3 regions of the Paenibacillus sp. YAE3 genome follow, and region 1 is predicted to be linked to each of the others. Evidence: riboswitches for the same ligand, from Rfam matches in the RefSeq annotation. Region 1 holds a riboswitch; each other region holds the start of a gene.
What was found. Region 1 has a riboswitch for cyclic di-AMP ahead of AC27KL_RS15945 (APC family permease). Riboswitches for the same ligand answer to the same signal wherever they lie in the genome.
Positions count from the first base shown of each region.

Region 2: linked by a shared signal. The riboswitch ahead of AC27KL_RS10945 (alpha/beta fold hydrolase) and the one ahead of AC27KL_RS15945 (APC family permease) in region 1 are both predicted to bind cyclic di-AMP.
Region 3: linked by a shared signal. The riboswitch ahead of AC27KL_RS26975 (resuscitation-promoting factor) and the one ahead of AC27KL_RS15945 (APC family permease) in region 1 are both predicted to bind cyclic di-AMP.

Region 1 is NZ_BAAIYF010000007.1:300,183-305,645, reverse strand. Features, by position in the region: gene AC27KL_RS15960 (NAD(P)H-dependent oxidoreductase) at 1-424, opposite strand, end outside; gene AC27KL_RS15955 (winged helix-turn-helix transcriptional regulator) at 559-918, shown strand; gene AC27KL_RS15950 (cardiolipin synthase) at 1,172-2,698, shown strand; cyclic di-AMP (ydaO/yuaA leader) riboswitch at 2,888-3,050, shown strand; gene AC27KL_RS15945 (APC family permease) at 3,190-5,013, shown strand; partial or broken gene AC27KL_RS15940 (beta-galactosidase) at 5,175-5,463, opposite strand, start outside.
Region 2 is NZ_BAAIYF010000004.1:491,050-496,512, forward strand. Features, by position in the region: gene AC27KL_RS10935 (helix-turn-helix transcriptional regulator) at 1-1,070, shown strand, start outside; gene AC27KL_RS10940 (helix-turn-helix transcriptional regulator) at 1,072-1,656, opposite strand; cyclic di-AMP (ydaO/yuaA leader) riboswitch at 2,020-2,221, shown strand; cyclic di-AMP (ydaO/yuaA leader) riboswitch at 2,294-2,454, shown strand; gene AC27KL_RS10945 (alpha/beta fold hydrolase) at 2,628-3,452, shown strand; gene AC27KL_RS10950 (AcpB/EbpR/MafR family transcriptional regulator) at 3,526-4,965, shown strand; gene deoD (purine-nucleoside phosphorylase) at 5,101-5,463, shown strand, end outside.
Region 3 is NZ_BAAIYF010000022.1:10,375-15,837, reverse strand. Features, by position in the region: gene rsmA (16S rRNA (adenine(1518)-N(6)/adenine(1519)-N(6))-dimethyltransferase RsmA) at 1-318, opposite strand, end outside; gene rnmV (ribonuclease M5) at 320-868, opposite strand; gene AC27KL_RS26975 (resuscitation-promoting factor) at 1,022-2,200, opposite strand; cyclic di-AMP (ydaO/yuaA leader) riboswitch at 2,471-2,694, opposite strand; gene AC27KL_RS26970 (TatD family hydrolase) at 2,909-3,679, opposite strand; gene AC27KL_RS26965 (HD domain-containing protein) at 3,747-5,027, opposite strand; gene AC27KL_RS26960 (AbrB/MazE/SpoVT family DNA-binding domain-containing protein) at 5,339-5,463, shown strand, end outside.

The sequences.
Region 1 (5,463 bases):
AGGCTTTCTTGCCGGGCAACAGTCCTACAGGACCATTTTCGGTATATTTGAAAGTCTTGCCCGGAATCGAGGTCGCATCCGTGTATGCTTTCAACACCGGCGGGACCGAAAAATTCCACATCGGGGAGATATAAACGTACTTATCGGCTGCCATGAATTGATGAAGAATTTCTTCAAGACGAGCTACTTTTGATTCCTCCGTTTCGGACAACTGATCGAATGACGAACCCGACCGAAGCTTTTCCCACCCCCTTAAAACATCGGCATCGATCTGCGGAATGTTTTCTTTATACAGATCCAAATGAACGACTTCATCTGCCGGATTTGCTTTACGGTATGCTTCAATAAATTCCGCGCCCACCGCGAGGCTATACGACTCTTCGGGATGCAGGGGGTGCGCTGTGATGTACAATACGGTTGCCATGGTTCAAACTTCCCTTCTGTTATTAAATGAAATTTCACTTCCAATGCTGATCATATAATATATACTTACTTATGGTAAGTAGGCACAATAATGTGGTATAGTATCAAAAAAGGTACTGAAAAGGAGGCGAACGTATGCCAAAGAACCCTGCCCAATGCCAATTCGTCGTGGCCTTGGATTCGATCGTCGGCAAATGGAAGCCGATGATCCTCTATCATTTGCTTCAGGGCCAACCGTTGCGGTTCAATGAGCTAAGAAGATTGCTGCCCGATATCACGCAAAGGATGCTTACGCTCCATCTGCGCGAATTGGAGGAGGAAGAGATCGTTAAACGGGTCGTTTATCCGCAAATACCGCCGAAAGTGGAGTACTCCATCACGGAATACGGCAAAAGCCTGTCTCCGATTTTGGAAGCCTTGCATCAATGGGGATTGGCCCATGTCCAGCGAAAACAGCTCCATAAGGGGAACAATGAACAAACGGAAACGGACTAGCGTTCAACAAGATTGCTTGTCCGTTTTTTTGATGATTCAGGGGGAAAGCAAGCAGCTTAACCAGCATGTATAGACATACCGTCATGCAGTATTTAAAATGGCATAAGCAGTACCTTAAGGGTGTATCAGCAGGATTTTGATTTTTTTGAGAGAGCAGCATGTCCTTATTTTTTCGCGGAGAGGAGCAGGATGAGAACGTACACTTTAGTCGGACCCCAATTATACATCGGAGAATAGGTGGATTTTACTACATATGAAAAACCGCGTTTTTCAAATCGTGATCGTCGTAGTCCTGGTGCTGATCGGCCTTTTTGTCATGAACAGGTCCGTGATCCGCCTGTCGACGCTGATCGGCATTTTATGGCCGCTTTCCATTATAGGCATCGGCTTCATCATTTTTATGGAAAACCGTTCGCCGCAAAGCACGCTGGCATGGTTTTTGATCCTGGCATTTCTTCCGGCGGTAGGGGTGCTGTTGTATTTGCTTTTTGGCAGAAGCCGCTGGAGACGGAAAAAACATCTGCACCGGGCGGAAGAACAGAGAAAGCTGTTCCGGGAGATTTTGGCGGGCAGGCGTTTGAATTTGGCCCCATTGTCGTTGTTAAGTGAGAGGTCGGAATATGTCATCAAGGTCATTGAAAGGTTCGGCGGCGGCCCGGCAGCAACGGAAACCGAAACAAAGCTGTTGACCAACGGCGACGAAACCTTTTCGGAAATTTTGCAAGCCATCGAAAAGGCCGCGCACCATATCCATATCCAGTATTATATTTATCGTTCGGACCGCATCGGCACCGCCATTCGGGACGCGCTGATCCGCAAAGCCGAATCGGGCGTGATCGTTCGTTTTCTTTTTGACGGATTGGGCAGCAACGGGTTGCGTAAACGCTTTTTGCAGCCGATGAAAGATGCCGGCATCGAGGTCGTCGAGTTTGATCCCATTTTTTCGCCTTGGCTTCTTGAAACGGTCAATTACCGTAACCACCGCAAAATCGTCATCGTTGACGGCGTGGTCGGCTTTACCGGCGGGCTGAACGTCGGCGACGAATATCTCGGCCGTTCCAAAAAATTTCCGGTCTGGCGCGACAGCCACTTGAAAATCGAAGGAAAGGCGCTCTATAAACTGCAGGCCATTTTCCTGGAAGACTGGCTGTACGCAACCAGCGGCCAAAACCATTACTCTTGGGACGCTTACATGAACAGGTCGTATTTTCCGGATCAGGGGGTCCCGGCGAATGGGGCCGTTCAGATCGTGGCCAGCGGCCCAAGCTCGGAAGATACAAGCATACGCAACGCGCTGTTGGCCATCATGGCATCGGCAAAAAAATCGATTTGGATCGCCACGCCATATTTTATACCGGATCAGGAAACATTAACATTGCTGCGATTGTCCGCGGCGGCAGGCATCGATGTACGCATTTTGTACCCGGGGAAAAGCGACAGCGTGATCAGCGACCAGGCATCCCAATCCTACTTTACGCCCCTCCTTAAGGCGGGAGCCTCTATATACCATTACAAAGACGGCTTTATTCATGCCAAAATCGTGCTGGTGGATGACGAAATCGCATCGATCGGTACGGCCAACATGGATATCCGCAGCTTTGAGCTGAATTACGAGCTTGCCGCGGTGCTTTACGAATCCGAAACCGTGCTGGACATCAAACGCGATTTTGAGCAGGATTTCAAGGACTCCGTCCGCATCGCTTGGGACTCCTTCCAGAAACGAGGCATTCTGAAACGCATTTCAGAATCGCTGATGAGGCTTATTTCGCCGCTGCTCTAAGCATCGGCCGAAAACAGGCGTGAACCATGGCTACGGCCTGAAAAAAACAGGATGCAGCCGTTGCAAGCGATGCCATGGATTCAATTTGCCCGTTTTCGCGCTACAATATGATTCTTGGCCTCTTTACAGTAAGTATCCAACGGGAGTATGATTTCATTCGTAAATGAACTTGTGACCCTGAATTGTCATTTTCCTTGATCGCTTAATTCTGTATCCAGAAGCGGGGGAACCAACGGGAGGAAGGGAACTTCGTCCCAGGGGTGAATCACTTGATTATGTTCGCAGGTCGAGTGTAGGGATACTTTCAATCCCGAATCCGTCAGCTAACCTCGTAGGCGTTATGAAAGAAGGATTTGTCGTGCGCTTTTGAAAGCCGCGGGAAAGCCCAACTTTCCTGTGGCTTTTTTTGGTGTGCCCAATTGGGCCAAAAGGGGAAACAATAAGGATACTTTCATGGAACTTCAACTTGAACAGTGGCGGTGAATGACACGATGGCAGCGTTAAAAAGGCTCCTCATTGGACGTCCTCTGAAATCTGCGGAATTGGGAGAACAAAAGCTCAACAAAAAGAAGGCACTTGCGATACTTTCCTCGGACGCGTTATCCTCCGTCGCCTACGGTCCCGAGCAAATCCTGCTGGTGCTGATCACGGTCGGCGCATCGGCTTTCTGGTATTCGATTCCGATAGGAATCGGTGTCCTTATTTTATTATCGGCGTTGATTCTGTCGTATCGCCAAATCATTTTCGCTTATCCGCATGGCGGGGGAGCATACGTCGTATCCAAGCAAAATTTGGGGATATATCCTGGATTGGTGGCCGGCGGCTCGCTGTTGGTCGATTACATTTTGACCGTGGCGGTGAGCGTCTCGGCGGGAACGGACGCCATCACGTCGGCATTTCCCGTGCTGCATGAGCATACGGTGGCGATCGCAGTCACGTTTGTTATCCTCATTACGCTCCTGAATCTGAGAGGCGTCACCGAGTCGGCTTCCATCTTGGCGTATCCGGTGTACTTATTCGCGCTGGCGATGTTTATTTTGATCGGCGTCGGGCTGTACCATATCGCGACCGGCCAGGTTGCGCCTAACCTGCATACGCCAGTCGGCACGCCGGTGGCAGGGATCAGCTTGTTTCTGCTGCTAAAAGCTTTTGCATCGGGCAGCTCGGCGCTGACCGGCGTCGAGGCGATATCCAACGCGATACCGAATTTCAAAGATCCGGCCCCTAAAAATGCAGCCAAAACGTTAATGGCCATGGGCATTCTGCTGGCCCTGCTTTTCTCGGGCATCGTGTTCATGGCTTATTATTTGGGGATCTCCCCGAATGCGCAGGAAACGGTCGTATCGCAAATCGCCAAGGAAACCTTCGGGCGCAATTTCATGTATTTTATCATTCAAGGAACCACTGCGTTGATCTTGATCTTGGCGGCGAATACGGGGTATTCCGCTTTTCCGCTGCTGGCGGTGAATCTTGCCAAAGACCGGTTCATTCCCAGAATGTTTACGGTAAGGGGAGACCGCCTCGGATATTCCAACGGCATCATCTTTCTTGGGCTGCTGTCGATCGTGCTGATTATTGCCTTCCACGGGCAAACGGAGCATTTGATTCCGCTGTATGCGGTAGGCGTTTTTATTCCTTTTACGTTGTCGCAGACGGGGATGATCGCGAAATGGGTGCGGGAAAAACCCGCAGGCTGGGTAACGAAACTTATCATCAATGCGATCGGCGCGCTCATCAGCTTCACCGTATCGGTCATGTTTTTCGTGACCAAGTTCCCGCAAATATGGCCGGTGTTAATATTCTTGCCTTTGATCGTTTATTTGTTCCACAGAATCAAGAAGCATTACGAAGCGGTAGGCGAGCAGCTTCGCTTGTCGACCTGCGAACCGGCGGTTCCGATCGAAGGAAACGTCGTCATCCTTCCGGTGTCCGGCATCACGCACGTGGTCGAACATTCGTTGAATTATGCGCAATCCTTATCGGCGGACCAGATCATTGCCGTATACATCCCTTTTGAAAAGGAAGAGGAAATTCGCTTCGAAGAAAAATGGAAGAAGTGGCGGCCGGACGTCCGGCTGGTGACGTTGCCTTCCCCTTACCGGAGCATCATACATCCGCTGAGCAAATTCATCGATATGGTTCATCGAAAGGCCAGCGAGTCCCATTATCAGGTAACGGTCGTCATTCCCCAGTTCATACCGAAGCGGAGCTGGCAAAATCTGCTGCACAACCAAACGAGTTTGATGATTCGCACGTATTTGCTGTATCGCAAAGACGTTATCGTAACGACGGTGCCGTACCATCTGAAAAAATAAATGGGCCTGAAGAACCCGGTCGTCGTCTGGACGGCCGGGTTCTTGCACATTTCGATGAACTTATCGGATACAAATATGCCTCGTACGAACCATGATCGGTCGGCTTCAAGGCGGAAATAAGATCTACGCTGGGTTCCCTTGCAGGATACGCTGTCCTTCGTTTATTGCATGGAGCCGGCTGCAGGAAAAGAGATGACGCGGTATTCGTACGGACCGACTTCAAGCTTGCCGGCCGATACGATCGCGCCGCTGATTTTGTCCTTTCCTTCGTGCGGAAGCGTCACGCTGCCGCCTTCTCCGTTCATGTTCACGATCACCCACAATTCCTCCGTCTCCGATACGCGCGGCGCCACGATCGTGCCGTTTGTCGTGTCCGCCCGCCGCGTGACGTTTGCTTCGTTCCCGTAGTGAATCAGCATTCGTTCCAGCATCTCGTCGCCGTCATCACCC
Region 2 (5,463 bases), on a different contig from region 1:
TCGGTTATACCGACGACATGTTTTATTGCACGCTGCTGATCAGTTTCCATGCACTCCGCGATTTGTCCGACATGGAACGGATCCGGAAAATCGAAATGATGACGATCGTGATCGTGGAACAGGCGATGAGCCGTCACCGGCTCGCGTACGAGCTGTTTGAGGTGACCAATGCGGACAAAGCGCTCATTCTTTCTTCTGTCGAGCCGCTTGGCAGCGAAGGGGAGCTGGAGAGCATCGCGGCCGAAATCGCGGGCGAGATCGGGCTGGCCTGCGGCTTTCAGCCGGACGTTTTATGCGGCACGGCGGAAAAAGGGCTGGTCGGCATCAGCAAATCGTATTATGCGGCCAACGAAAGCCTGCAGTATACCCTCTTCGCGAGGGAGCATCTCCCGGTGCAGAAGGAGGAGATTCAGCCAGGCGTCGATTATTATTATCCGACCGATTGGGAGGTTCAACTGATCAATAACCTGAAAATCGGCAACCTGGATACGACGATGCAAATCTTGCACGAAATCAGCGAGGAAAACAAAAAGCGGCGGCTGCCCGAACCGAGCGAAACCAAGCTGGTATCCTTGTTGATGGAAACGATGCTGAGGGTGCTGCATGAGCTGAACCTGGACACGTGCCTATACGCCAAGCAATTCGCGAGCCGGGCGGGAGCGGGGGACATCGGCGGGATGTGGAGCTACGTTTTTGAGGTCGGCACGTTAATTTGCGAACGGAAACGTTATGCCAATACCTCGCCTTCGCTTGCCGTCGGCAGCGAGCTGCTTCAATTCGTGAACCAGAACTACACCAGCGCCGACATTTCGCTGAAGCAGCTGGCGGAAAGATGCGGCATGTCGGTATCCCATGTCTCCAAAATCTTCAAGGAAGTGTCCGGCATCAACTTCTACGACTATTTATGCCGGCTCCGGATGGAAACGGCCAAGGAGCTGCTGCGGGAGAAAACATTCGGGATGGACGATATCGCCCGCCGGGTAGGTTACGAAAACGTCTATTCCTTCAAACGTGCTTTCGTGCGGTACGAAGGCATCAAGCCGGATGAATACGTGGAATCGGCGATCTGAATCAACCGCTCGCCTCGTCCATCTGTCGGCAACGATATTGGGCCGGCGTCATGCCGGTCGCTTTTTTGAAGGCGGTAAAAAAATGGCTTTTCGTCTGAAACCCGGCTTGCTGCGCGATTTCGGCAACGCTCATGTCGGTCTCCGTGAGCAATTCCTTTACCTTTTCGATCCGCATATTCAAAATATAATTGGACAGCGACATTCCGTAATGGTCGAGAAACAATTGACGGGAATATTTGGCGGACAACTCGATGTGGTCGGCGATGCTTTCGACGGATAGTCTTGGATCGTGAATGTGGTATCGACCGAACACCAGAAACAGCCCATTCAAAAATACGGTGTTCCATGTGACGCGCAGCCAGTCATTGGTTGAAAAGAAAAACTCGAAGTTTCTCCATCCTACCCATTGACTTCCCAATAGACCGTCTGAAAGCCGGTAATTCTGAAAGGCAAGCAAATGTCCCAGCATCGGCGTATACGCAAAGACAAGCAGGAACAGCATGCCGGGAAGCGCAAGCAGATACAGATAACGGTTCTTTGCGACCTCATGGATAAATCCGTGATGTCCTCTTTTATTGTTGTTCAATCATTCACCTCCCTGCGATCCATGGAATGAAGATGCCTTATGACACCATTATCGTAGCAGCGGTTCAAAGGCTTTGAATAGTTCTGATTGGTACGAAGGAGTTCTTATATGGCTGATGGGGGGGTATTCATTTTTCCCGCCAAGTTCTGTATCGATCTCGGAAGAGCGCTTGGTTATAACAAGATGAACGATGTATAAATCAAGGAAACGGAAGCTATCGGTTGTAAATGAATGATTGGGCAGGATCAGGGGCCGGAAACCGGCAAAAGCTATAAAAAAGGCCATGAATTCTATTGTAACCAACCTTTACAGTTCGTCGGCTCAGGCGTATATTCAACTCATTATGAAAAATCTTTGGTTCATGAATGGATTACGCTGAATTTTCAATCGCGAAAAGCGGGGGAACCACATCGGCACCGGCATGCATTCCGAGTCTCCATGGATATAGCCGGCTGCTTGGGGTGAATCGGATGAAGAGGCTGTCTTGGATCAGCTTTCCGTCCGTAGGGCAGCTCTCACGGCCCGAATCCGACAGCTAACCTCGTAAGCGTCGCTAGGAGAGAGGAGTGAAACTGTGAGTTGTCAACGAGCACAGGGTATCCGCTCTGTGTTTTTCTGTGCGAAAAAATAACATGAATGTCTATGATCGCTGAATTTCCGTTCCGGCGGAAAACGGGGGAACCGGCCGTGACAACCAACCGTTCGTCACATGGGGTGAATCTTGAAATCGCATTCGAGTAGGGCTACTCTTGGTCCGAATCCGACAGCTAACCTCGTAAGCGTGAGAAGAGAGGCTGCTTTTATACATGCCAAGCAAGGTTTATTTTGCCTTGCCTGAAGAAGCATGGAAAGAGGGTTCCTCTTTCCGTGCTTCTTTTTTTGACATGAGCATTTTGCCGAGGTTAACGAAGGTTCGACCCACATATAAAAAAACACATCGACAGACCATGCATAGCGGGAGGAGAAGGAAGTTGCCTAACATACAAGTGAATGGAACGTCGCTATATTACGAGACGCATGGCAGCGGGGTGCCGATCGTCTTTATTCACGGACATCTTTCATCTCATCATAGTTTTGAGCCTCAAGTGGAATATTTCAGCAAAAGGGCGAAGGTCATCGTCCTCGATTTGAGAGGTTACGGCAATTCGGGTAAATTGAATGTGGAAGTCGAGGAAATCGTCGACACCCAGTGCAGGGACCTGAAAGAGCTGCTGGATAAGCTCGGCTTGCCGAAGGTGACGCTGGTCGGCTGCTCGAGCGGCAGCCTGCTGGTGCAAAAATTCGCGGAAACCTATTCGGACCGCGTCAACGCGCTTGTGCTGGTGGATAGTTATTTTTACGGGCCGTGCGGCCCTTTCGGCACGAAAAACGGCATCTGGAAGCTGCTGGAGGCCTGCAGCTGGATTTCCTATTATCTTCCCGCCGAGTTTTTTCTCCGGTCGCTGCGCGTAACGTATCACAGGTGGATTCCGGCCTACAGCATTTTAAGGAACGAGCTGTTTCATAAACGGCCGACCGAGTCGATCAAACAACGGATGGCGCTGCTTAAGGCGGATATCGATCCGGTGTTGTCCCGGCTGCGGATGCCGGTGTTATGCGTGGCCGGCAGGCAGAGCGAATGGTTCGTCAACCAGATGAACAAGGCGGTGGAGCGGTTCGCCTGCGCCCAGAAAGCGGTGATCGAGGACGCGATTTATCCGAGCCATTTGTGCCAGCCGCGGGAATTTAACCGCATTCTGCTCAATTTTTTGATCGACCAAAAGCTTTTCCGGATGGAGCAGCAGCATTCGGGCTGAAAACGGCTTCCGCCGGCAACAATGAGGGATGTGCCGCTAGGTTCGGCGGAAAGCATCCGGCAAAGGTGATGACATGAATAAGGAATACAGGCAGCTGAAATCGCTGCTGAAGCTGCTGGACCGGGAAGAACGGTGGTTTACGTTCGCAGAGGTGGAAAGCGAGATGGGCGTATCGGACAAATCCGTCCGTAAGATCGTCGAGTCCGCCATCCCCCTGCTGCCCCCGTCCATGCAGATCGAGGTATCCAGGGGGAAGGGCATCATGTTCCGCCGGGACCGGCATGGGACAAGCATTCAGGAAGTTTTGGAACCGCTGCTTCGGGAAACGCCGTATTTCCGCCTGATGCAGCGTTTGTTCATGCATGACGGCAACACCTCCGCCGAGGAGGTAGCGGAAGAGCTGTATATGAGCTTTTCTTCGTTCAAAAAATGGATCATCCAGCTAAACCGGGACGAACTGCGCCCGTTTCAGCTGCGGATCACGTATTCGGCGCCGGCGCTGAAAGGAAACGAAATCCATGTCCGCTATTTTTTATGGAAGCTGTTCACCGAGGCTTATCCTTATACCGGATGGCCTTTTTCGAATGCCGATTACGCGCGTCTGGACGGCTGGGTGGCCGAGATCGAGCGGGAAAACGGAATGATTTATTTTTTGAACGCAAAACGGAGTTTGTCGTTCCTGATCGCGATCGTGCTCGAAAGGGTCAAGCAGGGGCACCGGGTTGCGCTTAAAAGCGGAAGCTACGCATGGGAACGCCATCCGTTTTTCGGGCCGGTCCTGAAGATGTCGGAAAAGCTGGCTGCGGCGTACGGCGTCGTGTTGCCCCGCGAAGAGGTTTATTTTTTGCAGTCGATGTTCAGCTTGAGCCAGTATCACGGCAAGGACGGGTTCCCTGTATTCGGGGGAAGGGCCCTTGCTTCGGAGCAGGAAGACGATGCAGAAAGCCGGATGTCCGGCCTGCTCATTTCGATTCTGGAAAACGCATTTCCGGCGCTGAACGCCAGCTCCCGTTTCCTGGCCGAAATCCGGGAATTCATGGACAAGCTGCGCATCGATAACGCCATTCCCGAGCTGATGGCCGTCTCGCACAGCCACCTGACCGGGTATATCCGCGACAAGGAGCAGCCGATCTATGCGGCGGTATCGGAATGCATGCGGCAATGGCAGCGGAGTTTTCCCGAGCTCATGTACAACGACTATCATTTGACCAAACTGACGTTTATGGTCAGCGCCAGCCTCCGGTATAAAAGCAAAAAGGCGTTTTTGATCATCGGCGAGGAGTTTTCGGTGCGCCATTACGTCGCGAACCTGATCAAACGGGAAATCGGGGACGACCTGACGATCGAAACCTCGATTTTGCACGGGCTGACCGATGACATCATCCGGGAGCAGCAGATCGATTTCGTGATCAGCACGATGCCCGTCTCCTTGACGAGCGTGCCGACCGTTCTGATTTCGACCATTCCGACGAAAAGGGACCTGGAGAACATCCGCCAGGAGCTGATGTCGTAAATAGCATGGTCCTTTTTCTTCCGTTTCCAACGGCAGCATTTGGGCTAGTTTCGGCCGCGGATTCCCTTTAAGATGACTACTGTAAGCGATCACAGAAACATCGCTCGCGAGTTTAATCCAAAGGGGAAATGCAACATGAGTATTCATCTGGGAGCCAATGCCGGAGACGTCGCGGAACGGGTGCTGCTGCCCGGCGATCCGCTGCGCGCCAAATTCGTGGCCGAACATTTTCTGGAGAACGTTCGGTGCTACAACGAGGTCAGGGGGATGTACGGCTTTACCGGGTTGTATAAAGGGGTTCCGGTATCGGTGCAGGGGACGGGCATGGGAAATCCGTCGATGAGCATTTATGCCACCGAGCTGATCCAGGATTACGGGGCGAAAAAGCTCATCCGGATCGGCACCTGCGGCGCGATGCAGAAGGAGCTGCAAATCCGCGATATCGTGCTCGCGCAGGCGGTTTCTTCGGACAGCAACATGACGGAGAAAATTTTCCTC
Region 3 (5,463 bases), on a different contig from region 1:
CAGCACGTCGCCATGATGAATGCGCACATGCGGATACGGTTCTAATACCTCCTGGAGTATCGGAATAAGCCGCTGGTCGATTTCGACGGCCGTGACGGCGCCCGCTTCCTGGGCCAGCTTTTCGGTAAGGGCTCCGATCCCCGGCCCGATCTCCAAAGCTCCCTTGGAGGCATCCAGCCCCGCCGCCTCCACGATTTTGCCTAAAATATTTTGATCGATCAGAAAATTTTGCCCCAGGCTTTTTTTAAACGAAAAACCGTGACGCTGGATGATTTCCTTCGTCCGCCTTGGCGAGGCGATATCGTCCATTCGCTGCATGTCAACCTTCCCCTTCCTGTTCCAATTGGGCTAACGCCTCCGCAAATTCCTCGCGCGTAATCTGAAAAACGGCCAGCCGCTTATGGAACTGCTTGCCGTTGCAATACCCTATGCCTAGCAGGTTACCCATCACCATGCGTCTGCGGGCCGCGTCCGGGTGCACCAGAAGCCCAGCAGCCATCAGATCCTCCATATCGATCAGGCTTTCCGCGCCTTCGTAGGACGTATGCACGCGGGAGAGGGCCTTACGGATCGCTTCCTGCGAAGCGTTCTCCACGCCGATGTCCCCTTTCCGCGTCGCTTCCGACTCCGGAATAAAGGCATGCTTGCATCCGGGAACCTTGCTCGCGATAATTTTTCGAATCCGCTCCCCGGCATGGTCCGGGTCCGTCAATACAATGACTCCCCTGCGTTCCTGGGCCAAGGCAATCCGCTTCAGTACGCGGCCGTTGATCGCCGAACCGCCGGTTTCGATCGTGTCGGCTTCCACCGCCCGCTTCACGGCCACGGTATCGTCCCGTCCTTCCACGACTATGACTTCCTTGATCATGACCTGCTTCTCCCTTTCCTAAAGCTCGTCCGTTCATGCGTCGTAAGTTTTCGGACATCCAAACAACAAAAAGAAGAGGAATGCTCCTCTTCTTTAGCATGACATTTTCATGATCATAATACTATAACATTAGAATGACATTGTAAAACGAAATTAATTCAATTGCGGCTTCACGGGGCCGATGACGTATACTTTCATCCCGGATTTGCGGCCGAAGTTGTTGGCGCGCTTCACGGAGTCATAGTAGAGGTCGATCTTATTGCCCTTAATGGCGCCGCCCGTGTCTTCGGCACGGCGGAAGCCGATGCCTTCGATGTACACCCACCAGCCGAGCGGAATCACGTTCGGATCCACGGCGATGGTGCGGCCTTCCGTGACCCGCGTTCCCGTCGCGGTACGAGTACCGATTCCGGGTTCGCCGGCAGAATAAGCCGTCATCGAGACATGAATCATTTTTTTATATGAGAAATCAACACCGGCTTTGCTTACGCGGTTATTGCTGCTTACGGTTTTTTTCGTTTTGGCGGCTGATGAAGATTTGGCGGTGGAAGAAGATTTAACGGCCGCTGTTTGAACGACGACAGGCGGAGCCGGTTTTTTCTTCGTGCCCACGGCGATGATTTTATCCAGCGTTTTTGCCTGCACTTCCTTGCCCACCATGCGCATGGATACCATTTGGCCGTCATGATATACCTTTTCGATGTGCTGCACCATCACGCCGGGCTTTCCCTGCTGAATGACGCGGTTATCTCCGACCGTCAGGCTGGGATCCGCCGTCTTAATGACGCGGAAAGGCAAATTTTCATGGCGGTCCACGACTTGTTTGTTGACGCGCACGATACGGATATCCGTTTGGCCCGTCACCCGCTCGGTCAGAGCCGGAGTGACTTTATCGTGTTCTTTGAGCGATACGCCGAACTCCTTCAATACGTCGCCAACCGTGTCTTTGGTGGTATACAACTTTTTCGTTGTCCCGTCCACCGTCAATTGAACGGGAGCAGCGCGGTCGATCACCACTTTGTCACCATTCTGGAGCGAACCGCTCAGCGGCATGGAGACTTGATCTTCCGGTTTGAGGCTGATTGCCTGCTCATCCAGCATTTCTTGTAAAACGGATTTGTGAGTCTGAATCTTTTTGACCTGACCGTCTACCACCAGGTACACCTGTTTGCGCGTGGATGAGTTGACCAGCAGCAAAATCATGATGGTGACCGCGATCGTAACGATAGCTGCAGTAGAGATTTGGCGCAAATTCTCATGCTTCCATCGCAATGCGTAAGACATGCTGGAGATTTTTGAATCATGGGTCTCTTCTTGATGGAAAATGCCCACCTTCTCGATCCTCCTTCATAGCCTCGCCATTAGAGTTACGCATGAATGATTTGACGCGGGCTATACTCGATTTTTTACAAGAACACATAAGGAGCATGCGTTCTTGCACCATGAACCTATCTTTTTTTCATGATTTGTCGCCTCCCGTTTTACAACAGTATGACGACGCCTTCTCCATTATTCAAAAACAAAAGAAGCCAGCTAAGAGCTTATGAGGTCTCCTTCGTGGCTTCCCTGGATGTCAGAATGACGGAAAAGTAAATGCACGAAACCCTCTCTTTATGTCGCTTACGGGGTTAGCTGTCGGGTTTGGGCGAAAGAGAGCCGCCCGATCAACGCCAGCCCGCTCATGGCGGACCGCGCCGAATTCACCCCTGAGACCCTGAAAAGAAATCAAATACATCCCGAGCCCGGACCGGTTTAAAAGGACCGTCGCGCTCTATGTATTGGTTCCCCCGCTCTTTCGAGACCGAAAGACTCAGCGAGATTGGTTCACGGAGGCTGCCGCGATGCCGAAAAAGGAAGCGGCTTACAGCAGCCCAAGTTCACTGAAAAGATGATATCCTGTTTTGATGCATGTTGTAAAGCGGGAATCAACAACGTTTATTTGAATATATGGTTAAAAATTTGTAATATTCATGGTTTTTTTGGTTAAAATTCTTTAATGCTTCGTTCATGCTCGTTTTTTCAGCTGTTTTTCTCCCGTTTTCACTTAATTCCAAATCGTTCCAGTGCATTTTGGGTGGTGATTCGGGCAATTTCCTCCACCTCGACCCCCTTAATCTGGGCAGCGGCCTCGGCTACCAAACGAACGTTGGCAGACTCATTTCGCTTGCCCCGGAATGGGTGCGGCGTCAGGTACGGAGAGTCGGTTTCGATCAGCAAACGGTCCATCGGAACCTGCGCAAGCACTTCCTTGGGCTGTCTGGCGTTTTTGAACGTAATCGGCCCTCCGAAGGATAGATGGAACCCCATGTTCAGGCATAACTTGGCCGTTTCCCAGCTGCCGGAGTAGGAGTGCATGACGCCTCCGACCTCGCTGGCCTTTTCCTCCCGCAGGATTTTCACGATATCCTCGTGCGCATCCCGGTTATGGATCACGATCGGCATGCCGAGCTCCCGGGCCAACCCGATTTGCTGGCGCAAAACCCGGTGCTGCACGTCTTTCGGGGAGGTATCCCAATAATAATCGAGCCCGATTTCGCCGATGGCCACGACTTTTTCATGGCTGCATAAAGATGCAATCCATTCGAGATCCCCTTCCTTCATCGTGATCGCATCCTGAGGATGCCAGCCGACGGCGGCGTATATAAAATCATGCGTTTCCGCAAGCTTCATCGTGGACGGAATCGTTTCGCGGTTAAAACCGACGTTGATCATCCGGCTGACGCCGTTTTCCACGGCGCGGCGAATGGTTTCTTCGCGGTCCTCGTCGAACTGCGGCGCGTCCAAATGCGTATGCGTGTCGAATAAATTCATGTCTGGAACTCCCTTCGTGTCATAAAGCATAGATTAATATGGGGCAAATCCGTGAATCACGCTGTCGTTATCGCTTGAAAATGCGGGAAACCGGGTCGGATAGGGAAGAAATAACGTCTTTCATTTTCGCCCCCGGATAATATAAGTGATATTTCCCGCGGTGAATGCCGCTGATGGAGCGGACAATATCCGACACCTCCGATATTTCCCGCAGGCGTTCGTCCCGGTCGAGCAGCAGAATCTGCTTTTGGCTGGATTCGTCTCCCGGCCGAAATACATCGTACGGAAGATCGGTCGGAAAATCAATCTCAAGATCGTATTCGGGATTCAGGCCGACCCGCTCAAAATCGCGGCGGATCTCTTCGATCATTTCCAGATCCACCGATTCCACTTCCACATATTTATACAGCCTGCGATGCATAAAACGGCTGCAAAGCTCGCTCAGCACGGCGTCTTTTTCGTTCGTCCATAGCGAAAACACGGTTTGGATGAGCGCTTCGTCGAGTTTCAAATAATCCTGGACGGTCAGCCGGTCTTCGAAAAGCCCTGGAAGCGGCTCAATCATGAAGCCAAAAACGTAGTTATCCCGGTATAGCTCCTTCGCGCGCCGGAAGATCTGCCGCAAAATGATTTCCGAACTGCGCGTCACCGGATGGAAATAAACCTGCCAATACATCTGGTACCGGGACATCAAGTAATCTTCCACCGCATGCATCCCCGATTCCTTCACGACGATTCTTCCCTGGTACGGACGAAGCATGCGCAGGATCCGGTCGATGTCGATCGTTCCGTAATTGACGCCCGTGTAATAAGCATCCCGCAGCAAATAGTCCATCCGGTCGGCGTCCAGCGGACTCGACACCAGATTGACCACGATCGGGTGCTCGTAATCCTTGGCGATAACCGATGCGACCTTGGCGGGAAAGTCTTCGGCCACCTCGGTCAAAATCGCGTTTACTTCGGTATCCCCGAGAATAATGCGGCGGGTCCAATCCTCATGGTCCATCCGGAACGCCTCTTCGATCGAGTGGGAAAAGGGTCCGTGTCCCAGGTCATGCAGCAAGGCGGCGCAGAGGGTTAACAGTTTTTCGCTGTTCGGCCAATCCGCGTAGCCGCTTCGCTCGAATTGGGATATGATGCGGCGCGTAATTTCATACACGCCAAGCGAGTGGGAGAACCGGCTGTGCTCCGCCCCATGGAACGTCAAATACGAGGTGCCTAATTGGCGGATCCGCCGCAGCCTCTGGAACTCCGCCGTGTTAATCAGCCGCCAGATGGTGGAGTGTTGGACATGAATGTAATTATGTACGGGGTCCTTGAACACTTTTTCTTCATTTAAGGTATGCATGCGACTCATCTCCTTTTTAAAAGCTTAAAATTAAACTATTTTTGAACTTTTTTCGACAATGTGTGTCGAATAGTGTCGTTTTAGGTAGAAAAATTGATTTCCAAATCGACATTATCCTACCAAGGATATATAATGGGAAAAGAATCCTGATATGAGTGATATCCCAGGTGCCATGCAATCTGTTCTCATTTTGGCGACGAATTTGCAGGTTGACTGTTTTGGGAATCGTTGGTATTATTGATATCATAAAAGAGAGAACGTTGTCGAATTATGGCACTATAAAACTATGGCGAGAGGAGCAATGATCAGTTATGATGAAATCAACTGGTATTGTAAGAAAAGTAGATGAACTGGGCCGGGTCGTTATTCCGATTGAATTGCGCCGCACACTGGGCATCGGGGAAAAAGACGCATTGGAAATTTACGTGGACGGAGA